DNA from 2 places in the Streptomyces sp. NPDC003284 genome. Region 2 is predicted to be linked to the other one. Evidence: riboswitches for the same ligand, from Rfam matches in the RefSeq annotation. Region 2 holds a riboswitch; the other holds the start of a gene.
The links. Region 2 has a riboswitch for fluoride ahead of ACWDYF_RS01880 (inorganic diphosphatase). Riboswitches for the same ligand answer to the same signal wherever they lie in the genome.
Positions count from the first base shown of each region.

Region 1 (11,625 bases), on a different contig from region 2:
GAGCGCACCCCCGACGGCCGCCGCACCCACCGGCTGGTCGAGGGCCCGCCCGAACCCACCGCCCACGGCGCCGATCTGTACGCGCGCGTCTTCGGCGAGCGGCCGACGGCTCCGGTGGGCGCGGCACCCCTCGACGAGCGCGGAACGGGACGCCCATGGACTGGCTGCGCACCGCGGTCACGGCCGATCTGATCGGCCTGGCGGCCAACTTCGACAACTGGGGGGTGGGCCTCGCCTACGGTGTCGCCGGGATCAGGTTCCCGCACCGGATCAACGCGCTCGTCAACACGGTCGGCCTGGGCAGCGTCCTGCTGGGCGCGTACGGGGGAGACCTCGTCTCACGCCGGGTGCCACCGGCCGCCGCCGGCCTGGTTGCGTGCGGGGTGCTCGTGTCGGTGGCGCTCCTCTACCTGTACCAGATGTACGTACGGCCCCGCCGCGTCCACCGCACCGCGCCGCCGGTGTCCGCGCCCCCCGGCCCGCGCCAGGGCCTGCTGCTCGGCGTCGGCCTGTCGTTCACCAATGTCGCCAACGGCTTCGGGGCCACGGTCTCGGCGGCGGTCCCGCTGTGGGGCGTCGCCGCGGCCGTCACGTTCTGGGGCTACGCGATGATCTGGCTCGGCAACAGACTGGGGACCGGGGTGGCCGCCAGGGTCGTCGGCGCCTGGTCGCCCGCCGTCGCCGCCGCCGTGCTGATCGGTGTCGGTGTGCACGAGGCGACCGGGACATAGCCCGGTTCCGGGCCCGCGCCGCCCGGCCCCACGGTCACTCCGCGGGCACCGGGCGGTACAGCAGCAGGGCGGCGGGCGCAGCCGTCAGGGTCAGCGCGTCGGGGGCGGTGGCCGTCTCGCCGTCGTAGGCGTAGGTCAGACCGCGCAGGCCGGTCAGCCGCAGCCGGGGCACGACGTGCTGTTCGGGAAGGACGAGCGCGTGCGGTGCGTCGACCGCCTCGGCCAGGAGGGCGGCCAGCCGCCCGTGCCGCTGCCCGGCGTCCGCGTCGAGCAGCCGCACGTCGAGCAGGCCGTCCGACAGCCGCTCGCGCGTCGGCAGGGCGTGCAGGGAGTGCTGCCGGTACACGCCGTTTCCCGCGAAGAGGAGCCAGAGGCGGCGTGGTGTGCCGTCCAGGCGCAGCGTGAAGGGCCGGGCGGTGCCGCTGGCCAGGGGCAGCGCCAGCGCCGTGGCGGCCCGCCGTCCGCAGCGGCGGCGGACCAGTTCCCGCAAGCGGACCAGATCGGCGTAGGCACCCAGGGCGAAGGTGTTCAGGAACACCCGGGGCGGCCGGTGGGCGCCCGGCGTGCCGATCAGGGCCACGTCGACGGCCGCTCCCCGGCCCTCCTGCACGGCGGCGGCCGCCACGGAGACGGAACGCAGACCGGCCGTACCGGCGAAGTGGTCGAGCGCGCCGCCGGGGAAGACGGCGAGCGGGAGGCCGTGGCGCAGCGCGGCGCGGGCCGCCGCGTTGACCGAGCCGTCACCGCCGACCACCCCCAGCGCCCCGCCCGCCTCGGCCGCCGAGCGGGCGGCCGCCTCCAGGGCGGCGGGCAGGCCGTCGGGGGAGCGGACGGTGACCGGGCGGGCCCGGGGCAGCAGGCTCCGCAACTCGGCGAGGGCGCGCTCCGCGCCGGTCGCGGCCGGGTTGGCCACCACCCGCAGTCCGGCCCCGCCGGGCAGCGGCCGTACGCGGGACGGGTCCGCGCGCCCCATCGGCGCCGGACGGCCCCGACGCTCCGCGGCCATGGCGCGCTCAGCCCCGTCCGGGCGTCACCGGGAACGGAACGGGGGGAGCAGGGGCAGCGCCGACAGGGCGCGGGTGACCCGGGTGCCGTTCTGCGGGCGCCACAGGTTGCCCAGGTAGGGCGCGTACCGGCGCCCGCCCCGGTGGAAGAGGCCCGGCAGATGGCCCGCCAGCGGCGGTTTCATGTCGAGCTCGCGCAGCCGGGGGAACGCCACGAACTCGGCCGTCATGCCCTCCTCCCGGGAGGCGGGCGTCTGGCCGGGCGCGCGGCCCGCGGTGAACACCAGGTCCACGGTCCGCCGCCCGCTGTCCGGATCGACGGCCTCCAGGACGAACGCGACCCGGGCCGGTTCCACCGCGAGGCCGGTCTCCTCGCGGGTCTCGCGGCGGGCGCAGGCCACCATGCTCTCGCCCGCGCGGGGGGTGCCGCCGGGCAGCACCCAGTCGTCCGCGCCCCGCGCGGTGCGGTGGACGAGCAGCACCGACTCGCCCCGGAAGACGACGGCGGAGCAGCGCAGCAGGACATCGTCGGGCATCCTCATGCCGATCTCCTCGCAGATGATGTGCGGGTGTTACCGGTAGAGGCCATCAGCAGGAGGTCCTGCGGTTGTGGCGAGCCCCATCGCCATGGCGACGCCCTCCCATTGTGGCGTACGTCCCCGGTCCGTCCGCAAGTCCTCCGCGCGGCCCGGCGGACCCCGCGCGCGGCCCGGCCGGTCACGCGATGCGCAGCCGGATGCCGACCCAGGTGGTCGCGACGCCGCCCGCCGCCATGGCCAGCGCCCACAGGACGGGGCGGGCGGTCAGGAGACGGGCGAGTGCGGCGCCGAGGACGGACAGGGCGAGGACGGCGAGGGCCACGACGATCCACGGCGGGCCGGGCAGGACCGCGCCCAGCGCGAGCGGCAGCGCGGCCCCCGCGAAGCTGGCCGCACAGGCGACGAGCGCGGCCCGCCAGGACCGCAGCAGGGCGAGCCGCCCCAGGTGCGTGGTGGCCATCTTCCGGTCGTGGCCGAGGCTGAGCTGCCGGGTGATGTGCGCGAGATGGGCCCGGCGTTCGGCGTAGTCGGCCACCATGACGGTGAAGGCGGAGGTGACCAGCGCGGCACAGCCGACCCGCACCGCCAGGCTCCAGCTGACCGGTGTGCCGGACCCGGTGAGGGAGGCGGAGGCGAGGGTGAGGGCGTTGAGCAGGCCGTCGGTGATCCCGAGGACGAGGGGGAGCCGGACGGTCTCGGCGGCCCTCATGACGGAGACGGTCATCTCTTGCGGGGGGTCCGGTCGAGTGTGTAGGCGCCCGCGACCACCTCGTCGGTGCTGTGCACGACGGCACCGGCGTGCTCGATGGCCCGCTGGATGGCCGGCAGGTCCAGGTCGTCGCCCTCGATGGTGACGTCGGTCCCGATGGTCTCGACGTCGATCTCGGTCACGGAGATGTTGACGGCCTGGACGCCCGGCACGTTCTCGATCTTCTGCGCCAGATGGGTGAGGCTCGGCTCGCTGATGGCCATGTCGACATCGAGGACCAGTCGGCGGATCGGCATGAGCGGTGTCCTTGTCGAAGTGCCTGCGTGTCCTGTCGGTGTGCCTACGCGCCGGGACGGTCGTCCGGGCCGAAGCGGACCAGTTCGCATTCCTCCAGGATGGCCGCCCCTTCGGAGACGATCCCGTCGAGCTCCGGCAAGAACGCCCGTACCTTCTCCGGGGAGTCGGCGAAGACGACCGCCATGGGCAGGTCCTCGCTCAGGGACAGGATGCGCTGGGTGTGGATGCGGGAGTGGGCGCCGTAGCCCTCGACACCGCGGAAGACGCTGGCCCCGGCGATGCCCGCCTTGTGCGCGCGGTGCACGATCTCGGTGGCCAGGGGCTTGTGGTGCACGGTGTCGTTCTCGCCCACGAGGACGGTGACCTTCAGTCCGGGGCGGGTGTGCCTGCTCATGCGCGGTTGCTCCGTTCGGTTGATGTACTGCTCGTGGGTTCCTGGTGCGGGGGCGTTCTCACCCGGTGTCCTCGGGGGGCGCCGCGGCGGGGACCACGAGCACGGGCAGGGCGGCCCGCTCGGTCACCCGCCGCACCACGTCGCCCAGCGGCCGGGCCCGCAGATGGCTGTCCGCGCCGTGGCGGCCCAGGACGATCAGGTCGCAGCCGTGCTCGGCGGCGCTCGCGACGAGGTCGGCGGCGATGTCCGTGCCGGTGCCCCAGTCCAGGCGGAGCTGCCCGGCGAAGGGCGGCAGCGCCTGCCACGCCCGGTCGAAGCGCTCCTGCGCCCAGGCGCGCTGGGCGCCGAGGTCGCGGGTGCGCTCACCGCCGGTCTCGGTGTGCTCGGACGGTACGAGCACGGCGCGCACCAGGACGCCGCCCCGGTCGCCCGCCAGGGCGACCGCGGCCGCCAGCGCCGCGCGGGCGGCGGGCGAGGCGTCCCAGCCGACGAGGATCCTGTGGAACGGTGACGCGGTCATGGGCCTCCTCCTTCACGAGGACGGGTCGCGGGCACGGCCGCCGCCGGGCCGCTCATGACAGGGCCGCCACAAGCGCCAGGGCGCCGACCAGGGCGATCAGCATGTAGGTCAGATAGGCGTCCAGGCGGCCGCACTGGAGGCGTTTGGCCGCGGCCACCAGCGCGCGCAGCGGACGGTAGAACGGCTGGTACAGATACACCTCGACGACCTCCACCACGTCGGACGCGTAGTCGAGGGTGCCTCCGGTCGCCGCCGTGCGCACCGGCCCGGCACCCTCCGGTCCCGGGTCCGGTCGCGCCGGTCCCGGTTCCGGTGGTTCTCCGGCAGGGGTGGCGCGGGTCCGGGTGCGCAGCACGGCGCCCAGGACACGCCGGGTCGGGTTGGCGTACCCGAAGGGGGTGTACCGGTCGTCGCCGTGCACACCGCCGCTCGCCGAACGCCACGCCGGGACCCGCCGCACCCGCAGGGCCCCGCCGCGCGAGGCCGCCACCAGCAGCACCAGGACGCCCGCGCACAGCACCGGCATCACCACCCACAGCCAGCTCGGGGAGAGGCTGGAGAACCCGGCGAAGACGGGCTGCACGACCCAGGGAGAGACCAGCGCGCCCGCGCTGACCTCCTGCGGCACCAGCGGTGCCAGACCCGCGCCGATCACCCGCAGCTGAAGCGGGGTCAGGGCGGCGGCGGCCAGGCCGCCCAGGGCCAGCAGCAGGACGCCCGCGCGCCCCGCGGCCCCCAGGTCCGCCCGGCACGGGGCGCGGCGGGCCGGACGGTCGTCCCGGGGGCCGAGGACGACCATGCCGACGATCCGGACGAAGGTGACCGAGGCGAAACCCGCGGTCAGCGCGATCAGGGCGCCCGCCACCGCGAGGGCGAGCCCATAGGGGAAGGCGGAGTACCGGAACTGCTGCATCAGGCTCTCCAGCAGGAACCACTCCGAGACGAAGCCCGCGGTGGGCGGCAGCCCGGCGAGGGTGACGGCACCGGCGGCGAGCCCGCCGGCCGCCCACGGCAGGCGGCGCGCGGTGCCGCGCAGCCGTTCGAGGTCGCCGGTCCCGGCGTCCGCTTCGAGGGCCGCGGCCCCGGCGAAGAGCAGTGTCTTGGCGACCGCGTGCGCGATCGTCTGGAGCGTGGCGGCGATCAGCCCGGCGGCGGTGAGCCGTTCGCTGCCCGTGAGCGCGCCGACGAGCGCGACGGCGTACCCGGTGCAGATCAGGCCCGCGTTCTCGATGCTGGAGCAGGCGATGACCCGCTCCAGCCGGGCCTGCACGGCCGCGTGGGCGATGCCGAGGAACGCGGTCAGCGCGGCCAGCAGGAGCAGGGTGACGGCGAGCCAGGCGGGCGGCGGACCCAGCAGCGCGAAGGTGCGCCACAGCCCGTAGAAGCCCGCGTTGACGGCGACACCGGCCAGCACCGGACGCAGTCCCGCGGGCGCGGCGGCGTAACCGCGCGGCAGCCACACCTGCACGGGAGCCAGCCCGGTCTTCACGGCGAAGGCGAGCACGAGCAGCGCCCAGGTGGCCGAACGCGCGGCGCCCGCGGGCAGTTCGGCGAGCCCGGCCAGGGAGAAGTCCCCGGTGCGGGTGGTGCCCGTCAGCAGACCGAGCAGCAGCGCGGCACCGGACACCTTGCCGAAGCCGAACGTCGCCACGGCCGGACCGATACGGCGGTGCCCGGCGGCGGTCAGCAGATAGAAGCCGAGGGTGATGCCCTCCCAGGCCATGACGAACAGGAAGACGTTGTCCGCGCTCTCCACCACGGCCACGGAGGCGAGCACCAGGGCGTGGTACGCGGCCGGGCCCCGGCCGGGCCGCCGCGCGGACGCCCAGCCCGCCGCGGTGAGACCGGCGGCGACGGCGACGGCGAAGGTCAGCAGCCAGAACAGGCCCGAAAGGGCGTCGACGCGCAGGGCGGCCGCGCCGAACCCGAGGGTGCCGCCGAGGTCCAGGCGCGGGGCGTGCCCCGGGCGGCCCAGAGCGACGGCGCCCACCGCGGCCAGGCAGCCGCTGCCCGCCGCGCCCAGCAGATACGGCACGGCGTACGGTGCCCGCCGCCCCGGCAGGACGTCGACGAGGGCGGCCGCGGCGAACAGCAGCAGACCGGCCGCGATCAGCTCACTCACCCCGGCCTCCCTCCGCCGTCCCGCCGTCCGCCGTCCCGCCGTCCGGGGGCTTCCGGTCCGGGGGCTCCCGGTCCGCGCGGCCGAGCCGGCCGGTGGCCAGCAGCAGCGCCTGGAGCAGCGAGAACGGGCTCGGCGGCGATCCGGGCACCCAGATGTCGACGTCCAGCAGGCCGCCGATGCCCGAGTGCGTCGCGTAGGTCCCGGCCCACATGCCGCCGCTGCACGCGTCGGTGCCGGCGGCGATCACCACGACGGGCCGCGCGGTCGCCTCGTAGGTGCGACGCAGCGGCGCGGCCATGCCCCGGGCGCCCGCCCCGGTCACGATCAGCACGTCGGCGTGGCGCGGACTGGCCGTCAGGAACATGCCCAGCCGGTGGATGTCGTAGACCGGATTGACCAGGGCGGCGATCTCCCATTCGTCGCTGCCGTCGGAACCGGCGTCCACGTGCCGGATGTGCAGGGAGCGGCGGAAGCGCGCGGTCCGCGCCGCGAGCCGGGCCCGCAGGGCGGCGACGGCCGCCTCGTCCTCCACGGCCCCGGGCACCACGAGCGCCGCCCGCGCGACGGCGGCCGTCGCGGCGCCGGACGCCGGCGCGAACACGTCGGGGCGGACCCGGACACAGCGCCGGCACAGCACACAGCGCCCCCGGTCCAGCCGGGGCGTGCCGTCGGGCGCGGCGTCCAGCGCACCGGTCGGGCAGAGCCCGCCCAGCTCGGCACGGGTGACGCGGGGCGCGGCGGGCCGCACGGTCACGGCGGCGGGGAAGTCCCGCTCGTACGGGTCGGTCCCGCGGGGGTAGTGCGTGGTGACGATCCCCTCCCGCAGCCCGCGCACGAACCAGGGCGTCACAGCGCCACCCCCGCGATCGAGAGACCGAAGCTCGCCTCGATGAACGGGAAGTCGGTCAGGACGTCCCCGGCGAACACCTCGTGGAACAGCACGAGGTTGTGGAAGGAGGCCGACCGCGGCACACAGCGGCTGATCCGGCCCTCCCGCAGCCGCAACAGGTACAGCGTCTCGCCCTGCGGCGCCTCGGCCGAGCCCACCGCGAACCCGCTCGGCGCGTCCGGAACCGGGACGCGCAGGGCCGCGTCGCCGTCGAGGGCGCGCAGCTCGCCGCTGGTCTGGTGCAGCAGCTCGAAGGACCGGGTGAGCTCCGCCCCGCGGACCAGGGTGCGGGCCATGACGTCGCCCTCGGCGAAGTCGGGCGGCGCGCCGAGCCCCAGGGACGGATAGGCGTCGTACGGGCGTTCGTAGCGGACGTCGGGTCCCGCTCCCGAGGCCCGGCCGAGCGGTCCGAGTGCGCCGTGCGCGCGGGCGACGGCCGGCGGCAGCGGGCCGGTGCCGCGCAGCCGGTCGAGGAAGGAAGGGGTGTGCAGGGCGGCGCGCCAGTCGGCCCGCACGGCGTCCCGCAGCGCGGCGAGCGCGCCGTCGAGAGCGGCCGGGGACAGGCACGGCAGACCGCTGACACCGCCGGGCACGACCGTGCCCCGCCCGAAGCGGCTCCCGCACAGGCGGCCGGTCAGCCGCAGGACGCGCTCCTTGTGCAGGGCGAACCGGGCGGTGGCGACGGCGAGTCCGGCCGCGTCGGTGAGTTTGACCATGACGTCGAGATGGTTGGCGACCCGCTCCAGCTCGGCGTACAGCACCCGGACCAGACGGGCCGCCCACGGGACCGTGAGACCGGCGCACCGCTCGACGGCGTGGCAGAACGCGAGGGCGTGCGCGACCGAGGCGATGCCCTCGACGCGCTCGGCGGCCGCCACGCCGTCCTCGACGGTGCGGCCCTCGAAGCGTTTGGAGACGCCGCGGTGCTTGTGGAACACCCGGATCTGGACCCGCGGGATGTCCTCGCCCGGGGTCTCCACCAGGTACTCGACGGACTCCACGACACCGGAGCGCACCGGGCCGTGCGGGATGGTGAACACGCCCGGACCGATGACCGCGCGCGGGAGCGCCGCCTCGTCGGGCACGAGCGGGCCCGGGGCGCGCGCGGTCCCGGGCAGCGGGGTCCGGCCGGGCTCCTGGAGCGGCAGCAGCAGCGGGTCGAGCCGCGGATGGCCCTCGGGGACGACGCCGAACAGATCGTGCAGGGCCCGCTCGTACCAGAACGCGGCCGGGAGCCACGGGCTCAGCGACGGATACGACAGGCGCCCCGGCGGCAGGACCGTCTCCAGCACCAGCGGCTCGGCACCGGTGTGCGGGAACAGCACGGCGAGCAGCCCTGCCGAGCCGTCCGCCCCGCCGGTGCCGAACAGGCCCGCGAACCGTGCTCCGGGCCGCCCCTCGCCCGCCGCCGTGCCCCGCAGCACCCGGCCCCAGGCGGCGGTGCTCAGCCGCCGCACGCCGCCGTCCGGTGCCGGTGCGCTCATGACGCGCCTCCCAGTTCCGCCGCGCCCCGGGCCAGCAGCGCGGCCAGCGCGTCGGGCGGATGCACGCCCAGGACCACCAGCGCCACCAGGCCCGCCGCCACCGGCACCACCATCCACACACTGCGCGCGCCCGGCTCCCCGGCTCCCGGCACGCCGTCCGCGGGGGCCGGGGTGAGCACGACCTGGGTGGCGGCGATCGCCAGGCCGAGGAAGGCCAGCGTCACCAGGACCACGAGCACCGCCGCCACCCCGTGGTGCCCCGACTCCAGGCCGCCCGCCACGATCTGGAACTCGCTGCGGAAGATCCCGGACGGCGGCAGCGCGGACAGCGCCAGGACCGTGGCCAGGAACATCGGACCCGACCAGGGCAGCACCCGGGCGGCGCCGCGCAGCCGCCGGATCTCCTTGGTGCGGTACGCGCGCACCAGCGCACCCGCGCCCATGAAGGCGTTGCCCTTCGCGGCCGCGTGCGCCAGGACGTGCAGCAGCACCCCGGCCAGCGCGATCGGCGCGCCGAAACCGACACCGACGGTGAGGATCCCCATGTGCTCGACGCTGGAGTACGCGAGCAGGCGCTTGATGTCGTGCTGGTCCAGGACGTACAGGGCGGCCAGCAGCAGCGAGGCGATGCCGAACACCAGCAGGACGGTGCGCGGGAAGTGCGGGCCGAGGGTGCCCGCGGCCACCTGGTGGTAGCGCAGGACGGCGTAGAAGCTGACGGCGAGCAGGGAGCCGGAGAGCATCGCGGAGACGGTGCTCGGCGCCTCGGCGTGCGCGTCGGGCAGCCAGGTGTGCACCGGCACCAGCCCCGCCTTGGTCCCGAATCCCAGCACGGCCAGCACGAACGAGAGCCGCACCGCGGTGTGCGGCAGGCGCGGCGCCGCCTCAAGCAGCGGGGCGAACCCCAGGTCGTAGGTCTGCCCGAGCACCCGGGAGCCCGCGTAGTACATGAAGATCGTGGCGAGCAGGGCGATGCCCAGCCCCGCCGAGGCGAGCAGCACGTACTTCCACGCCGCCTCGGTGGCGCCCTCGGTGTTCTCCACGGCCACCAGCAGGGCCGAGACGACGGTGGTCACCTCGACGGCCACCCACAGCAGGGCGAGCCCGTCGACCAGCGGCGCGCACAGCATCGACCAGGCGAACAGGTTGAGGCCGACGTAGAAGCGGCGCGCGTAGCGGGGGAAGTCGCGGCTGTGCTCGTCGTGCCGCAGATAGCCGACGCTGTGCGCGGCGCAGCAGGCGTAGACGAACGCGGTCGCCAGCACGAACACTGTCGACAGGGCGTCGGCGCGCAGGATGCCGGTGTGCAGGGCGGCCCGGCCGCCCCGGGGCACGAGGGCGCAGGCGAGCACGAAGCAGGCCGCGCCCGAGGCCACGGTCAGGCACTGCGCCAGGCGCACGGGCGCCGTCAGGGCGGCCGCCGCCGGGAGCAGCGGCAGCAGGGCCAGCAGGGTCAGTACGGCGGTCACGGGCTCTCCTCGCCTCCCCTCAGCCCTGGAGCGAGGTCAGGGACTCGGTGGACAGGGACGCGGTGCGGTGGTGGTGCACGCGCATCAGCACGCCGAACACCACGACGGCCACCAGCAGGTCGAACAGGAACGCCACCTCGATGATGAGCGGCATACCGGCGGCCACCACCAGCGAGGCGAGCGAGACGCCGTTCTCCAGCGAGTAGAAGCCGACCGCCTGCGAGACGACGTCGCGCCGCACGATCATCAGGACGAACGCGACCAGCACGACGGACACCGAAAGACCGAGCGCGGCGGGCGGCAGGAAGCGGCTGCGCAGATCCAGCGAGCCGACCGCGAAGAACCCGAACCCGGCGAGCGCGAGCGACAGCAGGGTGGCGGCGGCCACCCCGATCGCACCGGACCCGGCGATCTCCACCCGGGCGTCGCGCAGCAGCCGGCCGATCAGCCACGGCACCGCGACGACCTTCAGCAGCAGCGACACCACGGCCAGGGCGTACAGCTCGGGCAGGTCGCGGGCGGCGGCCACGATCACCGCGAGCACCGACACCAGGAAGGACTGCACCGCGTACAGACGCACCTGGGAGCGGGACAGGGAGGCCCGCAGCATGGCGAACTCGGTCAGCAGGAGCAGCACCGCGATGGTGTTGGTGGCGCCCTCGAAGGTGGTGGGCGCGGTGCCGGCGGCGAGCGGGGGAGTCATCAGCCGCCTCCCAGATAGAGGGTGAACACCGCGAGGACGGCGAGCAGGAACGCGGCCGCGACGAACTCACTGATCTTGAAGAGGCGCAGTTTGGCGAAGCTGTTGTCGATGACGGCCACCACACAGCCGAGCAGCGCCGTCTTGCCGATCAGGGCGCCGATCGCCAGGACCACCGAGAGCACGCCGGTGGTGGAGGACAGCCCCCAGGGCGCCAGGAAGACATCGAGGAGGATGGTGTAGAGGATCAGCTGCTTCATCGCCGAGCCCCACTTCAGCAGTGCCAGGTGGGGCCCCGAGTGCTCGAAGGCGCGCGCCTCCTCGATCATCCCGAACTCATTGGTCCCGGTGTGCGTCTCGACCGGGATGCGGGCCGTCTCGTAGAGGATCACCAGGAACAGCGCCGCGGAGGCCAGCAGATGCGCCGGGCGGATCACCTGGTCGCCCGAGGAACGCACGGCGGCGGCCTGCGCGTACGGCAGGTCGGTCGCCGTGATCATGGCGACGGTGAACACCACGAACAGCATCACCGGCTCGGTGATCGCCCCGAACGTCTTGGACCGGCTCGCCCCCAGCTGGGCGTACGGGCTGCCGCTCTCGGCCGCCGCGACGGCCACCGAGAAGCTCGCCAGCGCCAGCAGGAAGCTGCCGCCGATGATGTCGCCCGCGTAGCCCAGCGGCAGCCCGAACGTGGTCAGGACCGGGATGAGCAGCGGCACCGTCAGATAGCAGCACATCGCCACGACCGGGGCGGCCAGGAAGAACCG
Region 1 covers NZ_JBSFSI010000023.1:96,674-108,298, reverse strand. Annotated here, with positions in the region: gene ACWDYF_RS32555 (MutS-related protein) at 1-192, shown strand, start outside; gene ACWDYF_RS32550 (manganese efflux pump MntP) at 156-731, shown strand; gene ACWDYF_RS32545 (diacylglycerol/lipid kinase family protein) at 766-1,737, opposite strand; gene ACWDYF_RS32540 (NUDIX hydrolase) at 1,762-2,277, opposite strand; fluoride riboswitch at 2,308-2,371, opposite strand; gene ACWDYF_RS32535 (hypothetical protein) at 2,453-2,983, opposite strand; gene ACWDYF_RS32530 (DUF211 domain-containing protein) at 2,995-3,279, opposite strand; gene ACWDYF_RS32525 (DUF190 domain-containing protein) at 3,324-3,674, opposite strand; gene ACWDYF_RS32520 (universal stress protein) at 3,733-4,194, opposite strand; gene ACWDYF_RS32515 (proton-conducting transporter transmembrane domain-containing protein) at 4,247-6,316, opposite strand; gene ACWDYF_RS32510 (NADH-quinone oxidoreductase subunit B family protein) at 6,309-7,166, opposite strand; gene ACWDYF_RS32505 (hydrogenase large subunit) at 7,163-8,689, opposite strand; gene ACWDYF_RS32500 (proton-conducting transporter transmembrane domain-containing protein) at 8,686-10,158, opposite strand; gene ACWDYF_RS32495 (hypothetical protein) at 10,178-10,861, opposite strand; gene ACWDYF_RS32490 (respiratory chain complex I subunit 1 family protein) at 10,861-11,625, opposite strand, start outside.
Region 1: linked by a shared signal. The riboswitch ahead of ACWDYF_RS32540 (NUDIX hydrolase) and the one ahead of ACWDYF_RS01880 (inorganic diphosphatase) in region 2 are both predicted to bind fluoride.

Region 2 (11,625 bases):
CCTGATGATCGGCATCGAGTTCGGCCGGCCGAAGTCGCTGAAGCTGCGCGGGCGCTGGACCATGCTCCAGGCGGCCCGCAAGGGCCTGTTCGCGCAGATGGTGGTCGTCCCGCTGCTCCAGCGCCACCGGATCCTCACCCAGGTCTCCGGCGACCACCTGGAGGTGATCAAGCTGATCCCGCCGCTGGTGATCGACGAGGCGGACGTGGACCGGTTCGTGGACGCCTTCACGGCGGTGATGGACGACGCGCACGGCGGCGGCCTGATGTGGGACTTCGGAAAGACGCTGGTCAAGCAGGCGGTCGCCAACCGGTAGCCGCCACGGAGCACGCCGTGGCAGCCGGCTTTTGCCCCTGAGGCAAGAAATTTGCCCCAGGGGCAATCCTGCGGCTGAATGGAGGCATGACCACCCCCGAGTCCGGGCCACCGGAGGGGCAGGCCGAGACCCTGCCCGCCGTGGCGCCCCAACTGCGCGCGCTGCGCCGCCGGGCCTCCCTCACCCTGGAGGTCGCCGCCCGTGCCGCCGGGCTGTCGCCCGCCCATCTCTCCCGGCTGGAGACCGGGCAGCGCCAGCCCTCACTGCCGATGCTCCTGTCGCTCGCCCGCGTCTACGGTACGACCGTCTCCGAACTGCTCGGCGAGAGCGCCGCCGACCGGGACGCCGTCGTGCGCTCCGGGGACATGGAGCCCACCCCCGCCGGCGGCTGGACCTACTGGCAGGCGGGCTCTCCCGGGCGCGGCATGCAGGCCCTGCGGGTCCGTGTGCCGCACGGCTCCCAGGGCGACATCGTACGTGTGCACCCCGGCGAGGAGTGGCTGTACGTCCTCAAGGGCCGGCTGCGGCTGCGCCTGGGCGACAGCACCCACCTGCTCGCCCCCGGCGACAGCGCGCACTTCGACTCGCTGACCCCGCACCGCATCGCGGCCGAGGACCCCGACGGGCTCGACCTGCTCTTCGTCCACACCCTGCTGCAAAGTCCCACGGCCGCGCTGTGCCTGGGCCCCCACACCGGAGAGATGCCATGAGCGACATGGAGGAGAAGTTCCCGCGCGCCCTGTGGGTCCGGCTGATCATCTACATCGCCGTCGGACACCTCTTCGCCGCGTTCATCTGGCTGCTCTTCGAGATCGGCGCCAAGTGAGGCGGGCGCCGCACGCGGCGGGCCCGGGGCTCAGTCCAGCAGGCGCTCGCGCAGCCGCTCCCTGACCGGCGGCGCGAGCCTGAGCCCCCGCTCCATATAGGCGTCGACCCCGCCCCAGGTCTCCTCGGCGGTCTCCAGGGCCGCGGTCAGATACTCCGCCCGCGCGTCGAACAGCGGGCTCAGCAGCTCCATCACCTCGGGGGAGCGGGCCGCGGGCGAGGTGCCGCTGCGGCGCACCTTGTAGCGGCGGTGCAGGGCGTTGGACTCCAGGTAGTCCGCGACGATCGCGTCCCGCTCCACGCCCAGCGCGAGCAGGGTCACGGCGATCGAGAGACCGGCGCGGTCCTTGCCCGCCGCGCAGTGCATCAGGGCCGGGACGCTGTCCTCGGCGAGCGCGTGCAGCACCTGGGAGTGCTCGGCGGTGCGCTCCGTGACCATCGTGCGGTAGGAGGCGATCATCCGGTCCGCGCCCTTGCCGCCGTCCAGGATCGCCCGCAACTGGTCCAGGTCGCCGTCGCGGACCATCTTCCAGAACTCGGTGCCGTCGGCGGGGTCGCTCAGCGGCAGGTTCACATTGCGCACCCCGGGCAGCGCGACGTCCGGCCCTTCGAGCTTCTGGTCGGCCGCGTTGCGGAAGTCGAAGACGGTGTGCAGGCCCAGCGAGGCGAGGAAGGCGGTGTCCTGCTCGGTGGCGTGCGCCAGGTGGCCGCTGCGGAACAGCACTCCGTGCCGCACCCGCCGCCCGTCCACGGTCGGCAGCCCGCCCACGTCGCGGAAGTTGCGGACTCCGGTCAGCTCCGGCTCGGTCGACGGCACCTGCTGCGTCACGGGGGCTCCTCCCTGTCCGGCCCGCCTTCGCGGCTCGTCGGCGGGCGCGGTCCCGACGATACGACATGCCCTCCCGGGGCGGCAGAGCCGCCGTACCGCCTGGTGCGGGCGGGCGTATTCCCGGCTCGGCGATGCTGTCGGAGTGGCCTTTCTCACCGACCGTCAACCCCTGCCTACGGTCGCGTAAGTCACATCGGAAGGTGAATCATGGGCCGACGTGGCAGACGATTCGAAGAGTGACAGCAGATCAGTGATCGGGTCGTACGTGGCGGTGGGGGACAGCTTCACCGAGGGCGTCGGAGACCCCGGACCCGACGGAGCGTTCGTCGGCTGGGCCGACCGGCTCGCCGTGCTGCTCGCCGACCGGCGACCCGAGGGCGACTTCAGGTACACCAACCTCGCCGTGCGCGGAAAACTGCTCGACCAGATCGTGGCGGACCAGGTGCCGCGGGCGGCCTCACTCGCCCCCGACCTGATCTCCTTCTGCGCGGGCGGCAACGACATCATCCGGCCCGGCACCGACCCGGACGACGTGGCCGAACGGTTCGAGAAGGCGGTCGCCCGGCTCACCGCGGCGGCCGGCACCGTCCTGGTCACCACCGGCTTCGACACCCGCGGCGTACCCCTGCTCAAACACCTGCGCGGCAAGATCGCCACGTACAACGGGCATGTGCGCGCCGTCGCCGACCGCTACGGCTGCCCCGTGCTCGACCTGTGGTCGCTCAGGACCGTCCAGGACCGGCGGGCCTGGGACCACGACCGGCTGCACCTCTCGCCCGAGGGGCACACCCGCGTCGCGCTGCGCGCCGGACAGGTCCTCGGCGTCGACGTACCGGCCGACCCGGACCAGCCCTGGCCCCCGCTGCCGCCGCGCGGCACGCTGGAGGTCCGCCGCGACGACGTCCACTGGGCCCGCGAGTACCTGGTCCCGTGGATCGGCCGCCGGCTGCGGGGCGAGTCCTCGGGGGACGCCGTGACGGCCAAGGGGACGCTGTCCCCGGACGACATCAGGACGCGGATCGCGTCGGTGGCCTGAGGCAGGCCGACCGGGACCCGCCGCGCGCGGGCCCCGGCCACCGGCCCCCCCGCACCCACCGGAGCCCGGCGGGGCATCGGGCGCGCTCACCGGGCCGCGGCGGTCAACGCCTCCCGGTCCAGGCCCAGTTCGCGGGCCAGGGCGTCGTCGACCCACTCCAGCGCCCGGGTGCGGGACAGCGTGCCCCCGTAGCAGGTCAGCTGTACGGCGAGACCGTCCAGATAGGCCGTCAGCCGCAGGGCCGTACCGGCCGGGTCGGGGCAGTGGAACTCGCCCGCCGCCACCCCCTCGGCCGCGACCGCCGTGAGCGACGCCTTCCAGCGCCGGTCCAGGTCCCGGGTGACCTCCCGCAGCGCGGGTTCGCGCACCGCGGCGGCCCAGCCCTCGATCCACAGCCGCCAGCCCTTGGCGCTGCCCGTCGGCGCGTACCAGCGCACCGCCGCCCGCAGCCTGCGCACCGCCGTCGTACGCCGCCCGAGGAGCGTGCGCAGCCGCGCCAGATCGTCCTCGGCGGCGCGGGCGAACGCGGCGGCCACCAGGTTCTCCTTGGTCGAGAAGTGGTAGAGCACCAGCGCGTTGCTCACCCCGAGGACCGCGGCCACGTCGGCGATCCGCACCGCCGCCACACCGCGCGCCTCGATCTGCCCGATGGCGGCCCGCAGCAACTCCTCGCGCCGCTCCGCCACGCTCAACCGCACTCTCGCCACGCGAGTCACCCTAATGGGTCTTGCCTCTCAGACAAGATCTGTGCCAGGCACCCGGCGGGGACGGCGCGGGGCGGCCCGGGAACGGCGCGGCGGCCCCCTCATAATGGACCACCTGAGCGACCCCACCTGGAGGTAACGTGGCCGGCTTCCGTCCCTCGATTCCCGGGCTGAGCGCCCTGCGGCCCGAGGCCTTCGGCGTGGACCCCGGCGGTGCGCGCATGGCGCGGATCCGCCGCTCCCCGCACTTCAAGGACGGCGTCTTCCAGAACCCGGGAGGCCCGGCGAGCATCCGGCCCTCGGGCTCGATGCTCGACTTCGCCAAGCACTACTTCGACAAGGACGAGCGGGTCCGGCGCTCGCCCCGGGGCAATATCCCGGTGCACGCCACCACCTTCGCCGACCTGGCCCGTCCCGCGGCCAGCGGACTGCGCCTGACCTGGCTCGGGCACTCCAGTGTGCTCGTGGAGATCGACGGGCACCGGGTGCTCTTCGACCCGGTGTGGGGCGAGCGCTGCTCGCCGTTCCCCTTCGCGGGCCCCCGCAGGCTGCACCCGGTGCCCCTGCCGCTGGCCGCGCTCGGCCCGGTCGACGTGGTGGTCATCTCCCACGACCACTACGACCACCTGGACCTGCCCACCATCAAGGCGCTGGCCGCCACGGACACCCTCTTCGCGGTGCCGCTCGGCGTCGGCGCCCACCTCGAACACTGGGGTGTCTCCGCCGACCGGCTGCGCGAACTGGACTGGCACGAGGCCACCAAGGTCGGCGGACTGACCCTGACCGCCACCCCCGCCCGGCACTTCTGCGGCCGCGGCCTGCGCAACACCCAGCACACCCTGTGGGCCTCCTGGGTCGTCGCCGGTGACGAGCACCGCGTCTACCACAGCGGCGACACCGGCTACTTCGACGGCTTCCGGGACATCGGCGCCGACCACGGCCCCTTCGACGCCACGATGATCCAGCTCGGCGCGTACTCCGACTTCTGGCCCGAGGACCAGCCGGACGCCGGGCCGCTGCCGGGCGCCTGGCCGGACATCCACATGAACCCCACCCAGGGCGTGCAGAGCCACCTCGACCTGCAACAGGGCCGGGCCGAGGGCGTCATGCTGCCCATCCACTGGGGGACGTTCAACCTCGCCCTGCACCCCTGGTCGGAACCGGCGGAGTGGGCGCTGGCCGCGGCGGACGCGGTCGGCCAGGCACTGGCCCTGCCCGTCCCGGGCCGGCCCTTCGAACCGGCCGGTGAGCTGCCCGCGCTCCCGTGGTGGCGCGACGTGTCCCGGTCGGCCCGCGCCCGCAGGTGGCCGGCGCCCGAACTGGGCCTGAGCACCGCCCGCGGCCTCGACCTGCTGGCCGAGGACTGAACGAAGACTGACGAGGACTGAGCCACCCGCCGCGCCCGTGCGGCCTCCGCCGCGCCCTGCTGTCAGGTGTGCGCCCGTCCGGCCTCCGGGACGTCCTTCACGAACACGATCCCGTCGGTCCGGGCCAGGTGCGCCGGGTCGAGCGGGGCGTAGCCGTGGTACGGCGACTGCCGGGGGACGGGCGGGATGCCGCTCGCGAGGGCGTCCGCAAGGCCGCGCGCGTCGACGACACGGGGACAGTCGGCTCCCGGGAGGGCGTACAGGATCCCTTCGAGGGTGTCCGGCGGCGGGATGTCCACGCCCCGGTGGCGGAGCGTGCCGAGGGCGGTGGCCAGGAACGCGTACCGCTCGCCCAGGCGGGCGCCCACCAGCGCGCCCGCGCTCCACCACCGCACAGGAGTGCCGTCCATGCGGATGGTGCTCTGCTCCCGCTGGAGATGGCCGTTGTGGGCGTGGACCAGGACCGGGCCGCGTTCGGCGAGGGCCAGCAGGTTGGCCGCCATCATCCGGTCCCGCAGGGCCACCAGCCAGGTCATCCGGGCCGGTGAGGTGTCGGCCGTCCGGGAGTGGTAGCGCAGCAGCCCGGCGGCGGTACGCCCGTACAGGCGCGCCCGTTCCAGCTCCGGTGGCGCGGCCGCCTCCATGAGCAGCGGTGTCTGGGTGTCGAGCAGCGTCACCAGGTCGTCGGCGATCAGCCGGAGCCGCGCGGCCTCGGCCGAGCGCCCCACCGACCGGGCCGGGTCCCGCATCGCGGCCGGTTCGCTCCAGCGGCCGTCGGCGCCGAGCAGCCGGTCCAGCTCCGGCGCGGCGCACGGAAGCAGACCGGCGTCCACCCGGGCGGCGAGAAAGGCGTGCAGCGCGGTCAGGGCGTGCCGGGGGCTCTCGGCGCCGGTCATCTCCAGCGGGCCGTCGATCCCGGCGAAGCGCACCCGCTCGGACAGCGGTCGCCCCTCGTTGAACTCCCGCATCCAGCGCACCAGTTCACGGTTGGGCGCCGACACGTTGAACCACTCGTGACTGAAGCCGCGCTCCATCACCTCGTCCAGGGAGCCCCTGCCCCAGGTGACGTAGTCGTCCACGGCCAGGCCCCGCAGACAGTCGCTCTCGATCGCGATGGTGCGGTACCCCTCTTCCTCGACGAGTTGCCGGAACAGCGCGTCGCGCGGTGCGAGGAGCGCGTCCTCGCCGTGGGTGGGCTCGCCCAGGGCGAGGATCCGGGGCCGGGACGGGAGCAGCCGCAGCACGGCGGCGGCGTCCACGGCATGGGCGGTGTTCCTGATACCGGTAGCCATGCCTTCAACGCTATCGTTGAACCCTCCGTGGAAACTTTTTCCGACCACCCCCTTCAAGAGCCCCGGAAAACGGCAGGATCATGGAGTCCAACCCTCAAAGCACCCGACGGCTCAGGCCGGTCGACCTGGCCCGTGCGCACGGGGTGTCGACCCAGGCGGTCAGGAACTACGAGGAGGCCGGCATCCTCCCGGCCGCCGCCCGCACCGAGCACGGCTACCGCACCTACACCCCGTTGCACGCGCGCGCCCTGCGCACCTTCCTCGCCCTGGTGCCCGGCCACGGCCACCGCACGGCGGCCGCGGTGATGCGGGCGGTCGGGGAGGGCGCGGTGGAGGAGGCACTGCGCCTGATCGACGAGAGCCACGCCCAGCTCCTGGAGGACCGGCTGACCCTCCAGGCGGTCGAACAGGCCCTCCGGGGCCTCAACACACCCGCCGCGCCCGGTTCCGGCCCGGTGCCCGCCTCCGCCCCGCGCGCCGGGGACTCCGGTCCGCGGGCCGGGACCTCGGGCGGCTTCATCGGCCCGCTGGCCGGGCGGCTCGGCATCCGGCCCGCGACCCTGCGCAAGTGGGAGCGCGCCGGACTGGTCCGCCCGCGCCGCGATCCGCGCACCGGCTACCGGGTGTACGACGAGGCCGCCGTGCGCGACGCCCGGCTGGTGCACCAGCTCAGACGCGGCGGCCATCCGCTGGAGCAGATCGCGCCGTTGATCGAACGGGTCCGCGCGGCGGGCGGCCCCGAACCGCTGGAGGCCACCCTGCGCGACTGGCGGGACCGGCTCAGCGACCGCGGGCGCGCCCTGCTGGCCGGGGCCGCCGAACTGGACGCGTATCTGCGCGAGCGCGGCTGACGGACGGAGCGCGCGAGGATGGGGTGAGGGGTGCGCCGGTCAGGACACGGCGCACCCCTCACCTGTGCCCTTCTCGCGACCGGGGCGCGCGGGTGTGCGCCTCGGAGGGACCCGCGCTGAAGGGCGGTCGGGGCAGGTGCCGGGAACCGGTCACCCGCTGCGCTCCGCGGCGAGGCAGGTGCGGCACACCATCCGCCGCGCTGCACGCGGCTTGGTGGCCAGACCGGCCCCGGTCAGGTCGTGCAGCGTCTGCGGAGTGGGCCGCCCGTGACCGCGGCAGATCCCCGCGCCGCACGTACGGCAGACGGCGACGGCGGCCGTCGTGACGTCGAGTTCCTGACAGTCGAAGCAGATCATCGCATCGCTCCGTCCCGGTCGGGGCCGGACGGGCGCGGCGCACCCGGCGGGTGCCCCGGACGCGGGCGGCGCTCCGGGCGGTGCGGGGGAGTGGGTCCGTGAGCGTGCACGGACGACGGCGAAGCGTCCACGTGGGTACCTCCCGAGGGCATGCGGTCCTGACGTCGGTCAGGAACCATCAGCCCGGAGGAGGGCGGTTCGGGCCGGAGAACGGCCCAGGCGGGATCCATCGCCGAGTCCGAGTGAACCGGTCCGGGCGGCGCCGGTCAAGGCCGCCGCCGCCATCGGTGTCCCGGCCCCGCGGCGCGGGTCTAGTCCAGACAGCCCGTGAGACGCGCGTACGCCTGCCGGGCCCGGGTCAGGAACTCCTCGGCGGCCGCGGGGTCTTCGCACTCCTCGACCCGCCAGTGGTGCGCCGGGTCGAGCCGGTGCAGCACGGTGGCGAGGGTGCCCTCGTCCGCATGCCAGGCACGCAGCGCCCGTACGCCGGTGAGGGCCGCGAAGTTGGCGTCGTGCGCCGGTACACACACCAGCTCCGGGCACGGACGGCCGTCCCTGAGCGCGTGCACCAGCGCGACCGGCCGGGCCCGCACGGTCCGGCCCGGCAGCGCCGGTTCCTCCATCAGCAGCAGGACGGCGGTCGGCTCGCCGTCCTCGGTGAGGGTGTCGTCGATCCGGCCGGCGCCGACCGGGTAGCCGGTCACGCGGGTCGAGCCCGCGGCGGCCACGTCGTGCCCGTCCGATCCGTCGTGCGGTGCGAACGGCGATCCGACCGTCGCCGCCACCATGACCATGATCTCCATCGCAGGCTCCTCCCGTGGTACGGCGGTCCACGTAGAGGCCATCAGCACGGCGGTCCGTGCGGTCACGGGCGAGCCCCATCGCCCCGGCACGTTCATTCTCCCCGGCCCGGCCGCCGGATATGCCTGCCTTGTCCACCTGACGTCCGTCGCCACCGGGTGCGGGCGGCTCGGGCTGGCGCGCGGACGCCCGCTGTGGGCACCATGGACGGAGACGGCGATGAGGCTCGCCCTTGACCGCACACCCCGTGCTGATGGCCTCTGTGAACGACGGCCGCCTCCCCGGCGGCCCGGTTACGGAGGCATCGCGGATGTACGCGTACACGATGCGCAACGTGCGGATGGCCCACGGCGACAAGGTCGTCCTGGACGACGTCACCCTCTCGTTCCGGCCCGGCGCCAAGATCGGCGTGGTCGGCCCCAACGGCATGGGCAAGTCCACCCTCCTGCGGATCATGGCGGGACGCGAACAGCCCGCGCGCGGGCAGGCGGCCCCGGCCCCGGACACCCGCGTCGGCATCCTGGAGCAGGAGCCCCGGCTCGACGACACGGCCACCGTCCGGGACAACGTCGAGGAGGGCGTCGCGGGCGTCCGGGACATGCTGCGCCGCTACGAGGAGGTCACCGCGCGCCTCGGCCGGGCCGAAGGACCGGAGGCGCAGGACCTCCTGGACGAACTCGGCGCGCTCCAGGAGGCCCTGGACCACGCGGGCGCCTGGGACATCGACTCCCGCCTGGAGCAGGCCATGGACGCCCTGCGCTGCCCGCCGCCCGGCACCCCGGTCCGCGGACTGTCGGGCGGTGAGCGCCGCCGGGTCGCGCTGTGCCGGCTGCTGCTGTCCCAGCCGGACCTGCTGCTCCTGGACGAGCCGACCAACCACCTGGACGCCGAGTCCGTGGCCTGGCTGGAACAGCACCTGGCCGACTACCCGGGCACGGTCGTCGCGGTCACCCACGACCGGTACTTCCTGGACAACGTCGCCCGCTGGATCCTGGAGATCGACCGCGGCCGCGTCCACCCCTACGAGGGGAACTACTCCACCTACCTGGAGACCAAGGCCGCCCGCCTCCAGGTGGAGGGCCGCAAGGACGCCAAGCGGCAGAAGCGGCTCGCCGAGGAACTGGCCTGGGTGCGCGCGGGCGCCAAGGGCCGGCAGGCCGCCTCCAAGGCACGCGTGCAGCGCTACGAGGAACTGGCGAGCGAGGCCGCGCGCCGCCGCGAACCGGACTTCGAGGAGATCCGGATCCCGCCGGGCCCGCGCCTGGGCAGCCTCGTCCTGGAGGCCGACCACCTCACCAAGGGCCACGGCGACCGGCTGCTGATGGAGGACCTGTCCTTCTCGCTGCCGCGCGGCGGCCTCGTCGGCGTGATCGGCCCCAACGGCGTCGGCAAGACGACGCTCTTCAGGATGATCGTCGGCGAGGAGCGGCCCGACAGCGGCACCCTGCGCCTGGGCGACACGGTCCGCATCTCCTACGCCGACCAGGACCGCGCCGGGCTCGACCCGGCCGCCGGCGTGTGGGAGGCGGTCTCCGGCGGCCAGGAGCACCTGCGCGTCGGCGGTGTGGAACTGCCCTCGCGCGCCTATGTCGCCACCTTCGGCTTCAAGGGCGCCGACCAGCAGAAGCCCGTCGGCCTGATGTCCGGCGGCGAGCGCAACCGGCTCAACCTGGCGCTCACCCTCAAGCAGGGCGGCAACCTGCTGCTGCTGGACGAGCCGACCAACGACCTCGACGTGGAGACCCTGGCCTCGCTGGAGCACGCGCTGCTCGCCTTCCCCGGCTGCGCCGTGATCACCGCGCACGACCGGTGGTTCCTGGACCGCGTCGCCACCCATGTGCTCGCCTGGGAGGGCGGCGCCCACTGGTTCTGGTTCGAGGGCAACTTCGCCGACTACGAGGCCAACAAGCGGCAGCGTCTGGGCGAGGAGGCCGCCCGCCCGCACCCGGTCACCCACCGGCGGCTGGTCCGCGGCTGACGCCCGACAGGAGCACCGCGCCATGACAGACCTCGACCGGGCGGCGGTGGCGGCCCTGCGCACGGCCCGCGTCACCGTCGTCAACGCCGAGTGGCACCTGCGCGAGGAGCAGGCCCTCGGCCGGCTCGCCCGCACCGGCCGCCTGGCCTGCACCCCGCTCTTCCCCGGCCACTTCGTCATCCAGGTCGTCGCGGTCGGCGGACGCCCGCTCGGCCGCGCCCGCCACCACCGCGACGGCCGCCGCGCCCGCTGGGTCGCCGTCCCCGCGGGCACCGCCCACGAGATCGGCGCCTATCGCACCCTGCACGGCGCCGCCCGCGCCCTGGCCCGCCACGCGGGCCTGCGCCGCCGCCGCGTCACCGACGTCCCCTGCGGCCTCCCGCCGGACGGCGGCGCGGACGGCTCCGGCCGGAGCACGGGCCGCGGGCTCGCGCACGGCTCCCCGGAGCCACCGGCGGACCCGAAGCGGTGAGCGGCGCCGGCCGCCGCGGCCCGGCGGGCGGCACCGCGCTGCGCTTCGTGCTGCTCATCGGCGTGGTGAGCCTGTTCTCCGACATGGCCCACGAGGGCGCGCGCGGCATCACCGGCCCCTTCCTCGGCTCGCTCGGCGCCGGTGCCCTCGCCGTCTCCGTGATCGCGGGCGCCGGCGAACTCCTCGGCTACGCACTGCGGTTCGTGTCCGGCCGGGCCGCCGACCGCACCGGCCGGTACTGGCCGATCACCGCCGCCGGCTACCTGGTGCAGATGGTCGCGGTGCCGCTGCTCGCCCTGGCCGGGCAGTGGCCGGTGGCCGCCGTGCTGATCGCCGCCGAGCGCGCCGGACGCGCCCTGCGCACCCCCGCCCGGGACGCGATGCTCGCCCACGCCACCGCCGAGCTGGGCCGCGGCCGGGTCTTCGGCGTACGGGAGGCCCTGGACGCGGCCGGCGCGATGACCGGCCCGCTCGTCGTGGCCGGTGTGCTCGCGCTGCACGGCGGCTACCGCACGGGCTTCGCCGTGCTCGCCGTACCGGCCGCGCTCACCCTGCTCGTCCTGGCCGCCGCGTGGCGGCAGTACCCCGACCCGTCCGGCCTGGACACCGGCGAGGACGTCCCCGGCAGACACGGCACCCCCCGGGCCTTCCGGACCTATCTGGCGGCCATGGGCCTGATCGCCGCCGCCTACGCCGACTACCCGCTCATCGCCTACCACTTCGGCCGGGCGCACGTCGTCGCCGCCCCCTGGATCCCCGTCCTGTACGCCGTCGCCATGGCCACCGAGGCCCTCGCC
Region 2 covers NZ_JBSFSI010000001.1:414,919-426,543, forward strand. Annotated here, with positions in the region: gene ACWDYF_RS01830 (aspartate aminotransferase family protein) at 1-316, shown strand, start outside; gene ACWDYF_RS01835 (helix-turn-helix domain-containing protein) at 403-1,026, shown strand; gene ACWDYF_RS01840 (DUF6126 family protein) at 1,023-1,142, shown strand; gene ACWDYF_RS01845 (tyrosine-protein phosphatase) at 1,173-1,970, opposite strand; gene ACWDYF_RS01850 (SGNH/GDSL hydrolase family protein) at 2,221-3,006, shown strand; gene ACWDYF_RS01855 (TetR/AcrR family transcriptional regulator) at 3,093-3,713, opposite strand; gene ACWDYF_RS01860 (MBL fold metallo-hydrolase) at 3,851-5,077, shown strand; gene ACWDYF_RS01865 (erythromycin esterase family protein) at 5,140-6,369, opposite strand; gene ACWDYF_RS01870 (TioE family transcriptional regulator) at 6,450-7,220, shown strand; gene ACWDYF_RS01875 (DUF2180 family protein) at 7,371-7,577, opposite strand; fluoride riboswitch at 7,740-7,820, opposite strand; gene ACWDYF_RS01880 (inorganic diphosphatase) at 7,889-8,380, opposite strand; fluoride riboswitch at 8,406-8,472, opposite strand; fluoride riboswitch at 8,585-8,648, shown strand; gene ettA (energy-dependent translational throttle protein EttA) at 8,689-10,356, shown strand; gene ACWDYF_RS01890 (hypothetical protein) at 10,379-10,828, shown strand; gene ACWDYF_RS01895 (MFS transporter) at 10,825-11,625, shown strand, end outside.